DNA from 3 places in the Priestia sp. JNUCC 25 genome. Region 3 is predicted to be linked to each of the others. Evidence: riboswitches for the same ligand, from Rfam matches in the RefSeq annotation. Region 3 holds a riboswitch; each other region holds the start of a gene.

Region 1 (3,280 bases), 160 kb from region 3:
AAAAGAGGCCCTTCTTTGGCTCATGCCCCAAGACAATGTTTTCAGCCACTGTAAAATGAGGAAAAACCATAAAATGCTGATGCACCATGCCTATTCCATTTTTGATCGCATCTGCAGGAGATGAAAACGAGACGGTTTTCCCATGTAGCTGAATATTTCCTGAACTCGGCTTTTCCATTCCGTAAAGCATCCTCATCAACGTTGTTTTTCCAGCGCCATTTTCTCCAACCAGCGCGTGGACCTCGCCTTTTTTCAGTTTAAAGGACACGTTATTATTTGCTAAAAATGAACCGTATTTCTTCGTCAAATTCGTTAACTGCAGCAGCTCACTCATTCTATTCATTGCTCCTTTCCCCATTAGGATTTTTTCAAAAATAAGAAAGAGAAGCCAGCCTTACTCGACTTCTCTTTTCAACTCACTTTGCTAACGGATCTTTTACCACTGTTTTTCCATCAATAATCGAATCTTTAATTTCTTTTAATTGATCAATTACATCTTGCCCTACAAAGTCATTAAGAGGCGTCTTGCTGTCTTGAGTCACATACGTTAACCCAACACCTTTTTCTTTTAAGCCGTATGTCACTACACCGGATTTAAATTTGTCATTTGCGAGTGCTTCTACCGTTTCATAAGCAGCCGCATCAGATCCTTTCAACTGCGATAAAACGATATGCTCAGGATCTACTTCCGTACGGTCAATATCTTGGCCTGCCGTATAAAAACCCTTTTCTTTTGCTGCTTCAAATACACCCAAGTCGCCTACCGCTGAAGCTCCGGCGATAAAGTCAGCTCCTTTTGAAGCCTGTAAAATAGCAAGTTCTTTTGCTTTAGCTGGATCGGAGAAACTTCCAACATAGTTTACTAGAAAGTCTGCTTTTGGATTTGTTGATTGTAATCCTTCTTTAAAACTTACGGTCCATTTTTTTAATAATGGAATATCATCAGCTGCAACCATTCCTACTTTATTCGTTTTTGTAACCAATCCTGCCGCTGCTCCTAATAAATATGAAGCTTCTTGTTCACGGAATACAACGCTTCTTACATTTGGTAAATCGACCACTGTATCAATAATCGCAAATTGACGCTGCGGGTTTTCTTGAGCTACTTTTTTCAACGCATCTTCGGATTCAAAAGAAGATGTAATAATCAAGTCATAGTTTTCTGCTACGGCAGCACGCAAGTTACTTTCAATGGCTGCTTGATCCGTAGACTCAATTGTTTTTACATCAATGTTATACTTCTTCCCAGCGCGTTTTGCTCCATCATCCATTTGTTGAAAAAACGGGTTAACTCCAATCTTTTCAGGTAAAACAAGAGCTATTCGCTTCTTTCCTTTCTCTTCGCTTCCACTGCTTTTTGTGCTTTTTGACTGACAGCCAGTTACGAGTAGTACAAGCGCAACTGCTAAAACAAGAAATCTCTTCATTTGACTTACTCCCCCCATAATATAAAAAAGCTCTTCCTTTATATAAAGGAAGAGCTCGTTAACCAAACGTCTCTTCCTCATCTTCAAGAACATACTGTTCTTAAGGATTTGGCACCATTCTGTCATAGACAGCGGTTGCCGGGTTTCACAGGGCCAGTCCCTCCACCTCTCTTGATAAGGAAAACAATAGCTATTTGTTTTATGTAATATAGTCAATATTAATAGTTTTTTAATAATTGTCAATATTATTTTTCTTTTTCATAAAAAAACTTTAAAAACAGATAGGATTATACGGTTTTAGTCTACTAAAATACAGGTCAATTCCTCTTCTAAATTAATTATTGTATGCTTCCTAGCAAAGCGCTTACGGTAAGTCTGCTAGTCTTCTAGAAGAGTCATTTGGATCAGAGCACTTTTATTACATGTCTTTTGTTAATCCACTATCAATTGAAATAACTTTACCAAGAATGTTAGACTTTTCCTGAGCGATATTTTTTAAGAGGTGTTAACGTTGAAATTGATGAAAGAATTATCTGGAGTAGCTATTGGACTCATTATCGCTTTGGCGGTTTCAAAAATCTTTTTTGATACCCCGACCAATATTGGAATCGTAGTTATTTTTATTAGTAGTATGGTAGTAACAGGTATAGCAAGAGCGAAATTAAGATAAGATAAAGCACCATCTTTTATTAGTAAAGTTTATTAGTAAAGTGGTGTTTTCTTTTGGCTGCTTTAGTATATAGTAATCTCGGTTAATATCTAATGTTTTATAATGAATTAGGATTGTCCCTATACTACGTTTTTTACCTAATAAAGGAATAGAAACCAATCTTTTCACCTATGATAAATGAATCGTTTTTTGCTTTTCACCTTACCTGACGTTTATATTCTGAAAGGCGTGTTACATTATATATATCAGTTACCAACTCAACCAAGACTCCTTGACTACTCCCACAAAGGTTCACCTAGGCGGATGCTGCCTACCCCGCAAGGGGGGCGGCAGACGCTTAGGTCTAGCAACTCCGACCTACCTGCTCTTTAGGTAGGTCGGAGTTGCTAAATCGATATAAATAAAGGAGGAAACGATTGTGAAAATGAAACAACGTTTTTCAAAAGTAGCTGCCGCTGCAACGATTACAGGAATTGCTGCGTTTGGATTTGCTCCTGTGGCTCAGCTTGATACCCCAGCACACGCAGCTACATCTCAAGAAACAAGCAGTCAAAATCAAACAGCTGTAAAAAACATTAACGAAATTTATAATGCGGCGGTGCAAGGCGAAGTGCCGCGCTTAACAGCAGACTTAAAAATTGGCAAAAGCCTGCGTCAAGATGTTCGAGATCAGTTCGGTCCTCCGCCTGAAGGTTCATCAAATAACTTTGACTACTATCATGCGGAAATGGGTCACCCTGGATATGCATTTGGCTATGACCAAAATAATGTCATTAACGAAATCCGCTATTTTGGTACAAATGTAGAGCGTCAAACAAATCTAGGGTCCATCACGCAAGCTAACTTAAAGAAAGAATTAGGTCAGCCGAACTTTACAAGCAAAGTAAAAGGTGATGGTACGACTCAAACGAAGTACACGTATCATGCCGGCGCCTATGATCTTGAATTTATTTTTGATGATAGCAAAACGTTAAATCACGTAAACTTAGTTGAAAAGCCTTAAGTAATAGAAAAAGTAGCAGACAGCCTGCTACTTTTTTTCATGAAATAAAACCAGTGCTGAATCGGCTACGTGTTCATACCCAATCTCCATATAAATCTTGTTAGACGTAGGGTTTGTCATATCTGTGTATAGGCTTGTTGTTTGAAACCCTTCATCTAGCATAAGCTGAGAAAGCGCGGA
Region 2 (3,280 bases), 880 kb from region 3:
AGAAAGGCTCACCAAAGCATGTAGAGAAAGTAGCCTGTGGCGATGTTACGCCGCGCTCTGTTCCAGCTAACTTACTAGTGTATCCGCTCAGAAAATGGTACATCGCTTGTTCTTTTGTAAGCTTGCTGATTGGAGGCAAGACGCCGAAGGCATCAGCAGTTAAAAAGACAATAGCTGTAGGGTGCCCAGCAACGCTTGGCAATACCGTATTATCAATAGAGTCAATTGAATAAGCGGCACGAGTATTCTCTGTTAAACTATTATCATTGTAATCTGCTACTTTCGTATTTTGATTTAACACTACATTTTCCAGTACGGCGCCGAAGCGAATTGCATTGAAAATTTGCGGTTCTTTTTCTTCGGAAAGCTGAATGCACTTCGCGTAGCATCCTCCTTCAATATTAAATACACCAGAGCTTGACCAACCGTGCTCGTCATCTCCGATTAAACGACGGTTTGCATCAGCAGAAAGCGTTGTTTTACCCGTTCCAGATAAACCAAAGAATAATGCAACGTCACCTTCTTCTCCTACGTTAGCAGAACAGTGCATGGATAGAATATTGTTTTGAGGAAGCAAGAAGTTCATCACTGAGAAAATAGATTTTTTCATTTCACCAGCGTATTCAGTTCCTCCAATTAGCACGATGCGTCGCTCTAACGAAAGAATAATGAAGGTTTCAGAATTCGTCCCGTCTGTTTCAGGATCAGCTTTGAACGTTGGAGCTGCTACAATTGTAAACGGCTTCACATCATCATTTGTTTTTTGTTCGGCTGAAGGGCGAATGAATAACTGCTGAGCGAATAGGTTATGCCATGCAAATTCATTAACTACTTGAATTGGTAACTGATACTTTTTATCAGCTCCAGCATATCCATTAAAAACAAAAAGTTCATCCTGCTTCTTTAAGTGGGTTAAGACTTTTTTGTATAGCGCATCGAATCGCTGAGCAGAAATTGGCTGATTGACAGGTCCCCATTCAACCGTTTTTGAAGACACAGCATCGCTTACAATAAATTTATCTAAAGGAGAGCGACCTGTATATTTTCCGGTTTCGACTGACACAGCACCTGTAGAAGTCAGCGTTCCTTCGCGTCGAGCTAGAATTTTTTCAACAAGTTGTGGAACAGATAATTGGTGTTTTGTTGTTTTTAATTGAAGCAAACCATTTAATTCGATAGACATATCAACAGTACTCATGTGCACTACCTTCCTTTTTTAGCTATTATTTATTCATTAATGTTTGAAATTTATAATTAGTATAACACATTTATTTAATTATTCTATACTATTTAACTAAAAATGTTTGTTTATTATAAAAAAATGTACGTTATACCTATTTTAGACACATGTATATGTGATAGGAGCAAAAAAAGTGAAGCTATTTTAAGTGAAAGCCTCATTTTGATCTGTCTTATTAACTAAACTTAGTGATGATTCTTAATAAGATGTACTATTTCGGAATTTGAGTATGTTACATTAAAACAGATTCAAACATAAAGAGATGATTTCCATTTGAATGTTGTTGACAGTGAAGCGCTTTTTCATGTATTATATGTCCTTGAACGGATACTCTCTTATCCCGAGCTGGTGGAGGGACAGGCCCTATGAAACCCAGCAACCATCGTCATTTTTTTGTGTAGACGATAAGGTGCTAACCTGATGCAAGGGCACAACCTTGATCGATAAGAGTGAAAGGCTTATGTAGAATTTGATACCTTTCCTCGATACAAGGAAAGGTTTTTTTATATTTTTTAACGTGTAGTGAAAATAAGGGAATGAGTACCGTATCACAATGTATCGTATTTATAAGGAGGAAAACTGATGTCAACACAACGTCGTCTGTTCACGTCAGAATCTGTTACAGAGGGACATCCCGATAAAATTTGTGACCAAATTTCTGACTCAATTCTTGATGCTATCCTAGCAAAGGATCCAAATGCTCGTGTTGCTTGTGAAACAAGCGTAACAACTGGTTTAGTTTTAGTAAGTGGTGAAATTACAACTTCTACTTACGTGGATATTCCTAAAACAGTTCGTGAAACAATTAAAGGAATTGGCTATACTCGTGCAAAATACGGATTTGATGCTGAAACTTGTGCAGTATTAACATCTATCGACGAGCAGTCAGCTGATATCGCTGCTGGTGTAGACCAAGCGTTAGAAGCACGTGAAGGTCAAATGTCAGATGAAGAAATCGAAGCAATCGGAGCTGGAGACCAAGGGTTAATGTTTGGTTATGCATGTAACGAAACAAAAGAATTAATGCCTCTTCCAATTTCATTAGCTCATAAACTTGCTCGCCGTCTAACAGAAGTACGTAAAGAAGAAATTCTTCCTTACCTTCGCCCGGATGGTAAAACACAAGTAACAGTTGAATATGATGAAAACAACAAACCTGTTCGCATCGATACAATTGTTATTTCAACCCAGCATCACCCAGAAGTAACGTTAGAGCAAATTCAACGTAACTTAAAAGAATATGTTATTAATCCAGTTGTTCCAAACGAGTTAATTGATGAAAATACAAAGTATTTCATTAACCCAACAGGACGTTTCGTAATCGGCGGTCCTCAAGGAGATGCTGGTTTAACTGGTCGTAAAATTATCGTTGATACTTACGGCGGATATGCTCGTCACGGCGGCGGTGCATTCTCTGGTAAGGACGCAACAAAAGTAGACCGTTCAGCAGCTTATGCAGCTCGTTATGTTGCGAAAAACATTGTAGCAGCTGATCTTGCTGATAAATGTGAAGTACAACTAGCATATGCAATTGGTGTTGCACAACCAGTATCTATTTCAATTGATACATTCGGTACAGGAAAAGTTTCTGAAGAAGTACTAGTAGACGTAGTACGCAAAAACTTTGACCTACGTCCAGCAGGCATCATTAAAATGCTTGATTTACGTCGCCCAATTTATAAGCAAACAGCAGCTTACGGCCACTTTGGTCGTACGGATGTGGAGCTTCCTTGGGAGTTCACAGACAAAGCGGAAGCATTAAAAACTCAAGCTTTAGCTAAATAATAAAAAAATCTCCGTGAAAACGGAGATTTTTTTATGCCCATTGAATACCTGCAGCAGATTTTTCTACGACACTTTCATATTCTGAAAGCAAATGCTGAAAAATGGCGTCCCATGATTGAGTAAGAGCGTATTGTCTCGCTGCATGGCCAAAGTGAAGACGCTGATGCAAATCATCGAGTAAATCTGTAATAGCCGAACTGAATTCTTCTAAGGAGTGAGGTTTGCAAAGGTAGCCGTTTCGCCCGTGCTGAACCA
Region 3 (3,280 bases):
TTGCCGATTCCAAACACAATCATTAATAATCCAACGGCAATCATTAATACAATCGCTAAAATTTTAATAAGTGCAAACCAAAATTCCAGTTCACCATATGCCTTAACAGCTAAGAAGTTAACCGTTGTCATGATAACAAGCGCCGATAACGCCCAAATCCAGTTTGGTACATCCGGATACCAATACCCCATATAAATACCAACGGCTGTAATTTCAGCCATACATGTTACAACCCATAAAAACCAGTAGTTCCAACCTGTTAAATAACCGGCAAGCGGCCCTAAGTAGTCGCGTGCGTACTTACTGAATGAACCTGCAACAGGTTTTTGAATCGCCATTTCTCCAAGTGCTCTCATAATAAAAAACATAATCATTCCGCTAAATCCGTACGCCAATAATATTCCCGGTCCTGCTAATTTAATAGCAGATGCAGATCCAAGAAACAGTCCTACCCCTATGGCTGCTCCTAAGGACATCAGCGTCACATGTCTTTCTTCTAACCCGCGTTTCAATTCTTTCCCCTGAGTTTTCCCCTGCATAAACGTCTCCCCTTTTTCCAATCTGTCAAAACGAGATGAACACAGCCTTTTTTGTTAGCGCTTTCATATAAGTTTGTGCTAAAAGACAGCTAGGCTGTATATTTGTATTCTATCACCTTTCTCTCATTTTTCTTTTGTCGAAAAACAAAAAAATTATCTTATCATTTTGTTTAAACGCACAATTAGACATAGACCCTGCTATTTTAATATGTATTTATTATTGCACTTAAGCAATAGTATTTTAAAAAAATAGAAAAACGCCGACTCAACTCCGTCAGCGCATCGTTCATTTTATGCTTTTTTATAAAAACTAGCATTTATCTCGCGGGTTCAAAAGTTTTACAGCCAGGTTCTTCCGTTTCAGAAACATGGTGACTACTTTCAGGACTCACAACGTAAATGGACTCTGCACTGCATTTATTTCCGGATTTCCAATACATGCACTCATTCACTTCACATAATACACCTTGGGCCACTGTTATCCCTCCTTTGCTTGTCTTATCTATTTACTACCCGAAATATAACGATTCTAACATTTTCACGCAAAAAAACCGCTTGTTTATCAAGCGGATCTTTTTATTGCGTGTGTTCAACATACTGTTTTTTAGCTAAATATAACTCACGGCTCAGCGTGATCCGCCGTTCTCTCAAGTGCCTTAATTTAGTCTGAAATTGTTCGTTAGTTGGCTCTTTTTGAATCAAGCGATACGTAAAAGAAATATCTTCATTTAACTGTTTAAAATCTTCCCATATCTCTTGAACTAGGGCGGATTGTTTTTCTTCAAATGAACGATTTTGCTGCGTTTTTAGCGCCGCTAAAGTTTCCTGCTGCCACGTTTCGTCTTTTATTTCTTTGGCTAATAAGTATAGATCTAAATAATCATCAGTGCTTAACGCTGTTTGTCTACTGTTCAATGTCCTCACCTTTTCTATACGAAATGTTTCTTCCTAAGAAGAGGATTTCATCATAGAAAAAGATTCCTCTTCTTATCTGTCAGAGCTAGGCTATGCTGGAATTAGCACCATTCAATAATTGTGGTTGCTGAGGCTTCAAAGGGCCAGTCCCTCCACCTCTCTAGATAAGAATATTTCGTTTTTAAATTATTTCTGACTATTCTAATATGTTTTATAGGTTACGTCAATAGCTTTTCAATAAAAAGAAAAAAGAAGTAAAATATGGTATGATTTCATAAAGGATGGTGAGCACATGAAACGATATATGTTATCTGCTTTTTTGGGAAGCTTGCTGCTGCTTCTTACTATTGCTTTTTCATCTACTTTCCATATTGCAATTGTCAAAACAACGGGAAGCATCGGAGGAATTATTTTAGCTGCGGCAGCTTTAGTTATGAACGCGCTTGAAGATCCCCCTTCCTCAGATAATACAGGTGAAGGAGCCGTTGAAGTACTAGATAAAGGAGCCGTTTGGGCTACTTATTTACTTTTACTTTCACTGCCAAACCTCATCGCGTGTATAACATCTTATGTTTTATGGACTCGCTGATATTCACCAACGTTACGGACGTTTTACCATCTGTAAGGTCATTGATATTTGTTTATCTACAAATCCAAGGTCACGATACACATGCTGTGCAAAATTCCCAGCATGAACGCTGAGTCTGATTTCAGGGTATCCTTTGATAGACAATTCATCAATTGCTTTTTGTATTAACGGCTTGGCTAAACCTTGCCCGCGGTATTCCGGTACAACATATAATTCGTAGATAAAGCCAATTTCTTCTTTTGAAAAGAAGTCGGTAGATGGGCCGATAAGAACCCAGCCTGCGAGTTTATTTTCTTGTCTTGAAACTAAATAATAACAGCCTTTTTCAAAGGCACTACCAACTAGTTCATTTACGCGTTCAGCTGACGGATGAAACTGCTTCATTGTTCCTTCAAACAGCGCATCAGCAGATTTCGTCCGAATTTCCTGTAATTCTTCTTCAGTAGCTTTTGCAATCATTATCGATCTCTCCTTTCGTGTTCGTTTTCTACATGCGAGGATAAATTCCTGCAAAATAAAAGTCTTCGCCTAGGCGAAGACTTTTATTTAAATTCAAAATGCTCTTGATGATTACCTTGTTCGTCCGTCCAGTTGATCATGATGTCTAAGCTTGCCGCTTTTCCAGGAACAGCAAAATTCGCATAGCGAAAACGCTGACCGCTTTTGCTTAAGTTAGACCTTTCAATAGGAGAAAACAAGCTGTATTTCGCCTTATTTTTTCCTTCGTGCCGAAAAGCTTGGACCTGCACGCGCTCTACGTCTTTTCCAATGTTTTCAACGGTTAATCCATATGTATGATAGACGTTATTTTTCCACTTTAGCTGATTATCTCCCGTCATGCTCGCTTTTGTCAGTTCAACCGACCATTGTTCAGATGATTTCTTCATTGGAAGCTTCTCAATCGAAAGAGCGCTGACATGAATGGCTGCAAAAGCAAGCCAGACAAAACAAAAAGTGCTGACTGTATAAAATAGTCTTTTCATAGATTTTGATCTCCTTAGAAATTTTAGTAGTAGCATTTCCTGTTCACTTAAAAATTATGATAAACGCTTTAACAAAAAAAAGCCTCTCCATTTAGGAGAAGCTTCTTAAATTAATGCATAAGCAAATCTTTTTGTTTGTCTAATGAGTGTTTTGTATATAAATCTCTTTCAATCGCATATTTAGGACGCTGTTTCACTTCGTTAAAAATCTTGCCAATGTATTCTCCGACAAGACCCATTCCCATTAGCTGCAG

Evidence for each region. Region 3 has a riboswitch for S-adenosylmethionine ahead of JNUCC25_RS19915 (hypothetical protein). Riboswitches for the same ligand answer to the same signal wherever they lie in the genome.
Region 1: another riboswitch for S-adenosylmethionine. It lies ahead of JNUCC25_RS19030 (BMP family lipoprotein); the one in region 3 lies ahead of JNUCC25_RS19915 (hypothetical protein).
Region 2: another riboswitch for S-adenosylmethionine. It lies ahead of metK (methionine adenosyltransferase); the one in region 3 lies ahead of JNUCC25_RS19915 (hypothetical protein).

Annotation. Positions count from the first base shown of each region.
Region 1 is NZ_CM132211.1:3,618,053-3,621,332, forward strand. It holds gene JNUCC25_RS19025 (ABC transporter ATP-binding protein) at 1-334, opposite strand, end outside; gene JNUCC25_RS19030 (BMP family lipoprotein) at 417-1,427, opposite strand; SAM riboswitch class I at 1,502-1,608, opposite strand; gene JNUCC25_RS19035 (hypothetical protein) at 1,939-2,097, shown strand; gene JNUCC25_RS19040 (YjgB family protein) at 2,522-3,100, shown strand; gene JNUCC25_RS19045 (GNAT family N-acetyltransferase) at 3,128-3,280, opposite strand, start outside.
Region 2 is NZ_CM132211.1:4,657,754-4,661,033, reverse strand. It holds gene pckA (phosphoenolpyruvate carboxykinase (ATP)) at 1-1,198, opposite strand, end outside; SAM riboswitch class I at 1,573-1,690, shown strand; gene metK (methionine adenosyltransferase) at 1,823-3,025, shown strand; gene JNUCC25_RS24390 (glycosyltransferase family 4 protein) at 3,057-3,280, opposite strand, start outside.
Region 3 is NZ_CM132211.1:3,778,661-3,781,940, forward strand. It holds gene alaP (alanine permease AlaP) at 1-539, opposite strand, end outside; gene JNUCC25_RS19910 (DUF1540 domain-containing protein) at 857-1,015, opposite strand; gene JNUCC25_RS19915 (hypothetical protein) at 1,116-1,454, opposite strand; SAM riboswitch class I at 1,524-1,625, opposite strand; gene JNUCC25_RS19920 (hypothetical protein) at 1,747-2,043, shown strand; gene JNUCC25_RS19925 (GNAT family N-acetyltransferase) at 2,056-2,502, opposite strand; gene JNUCC25_RS19930 (hypothetical protein) at 2,586-3,026, opposite strand; gene JNUCC25_RS19935 (glycosyltransferase family 2 protein) at 3,137-3,280, opposite strand, start outside.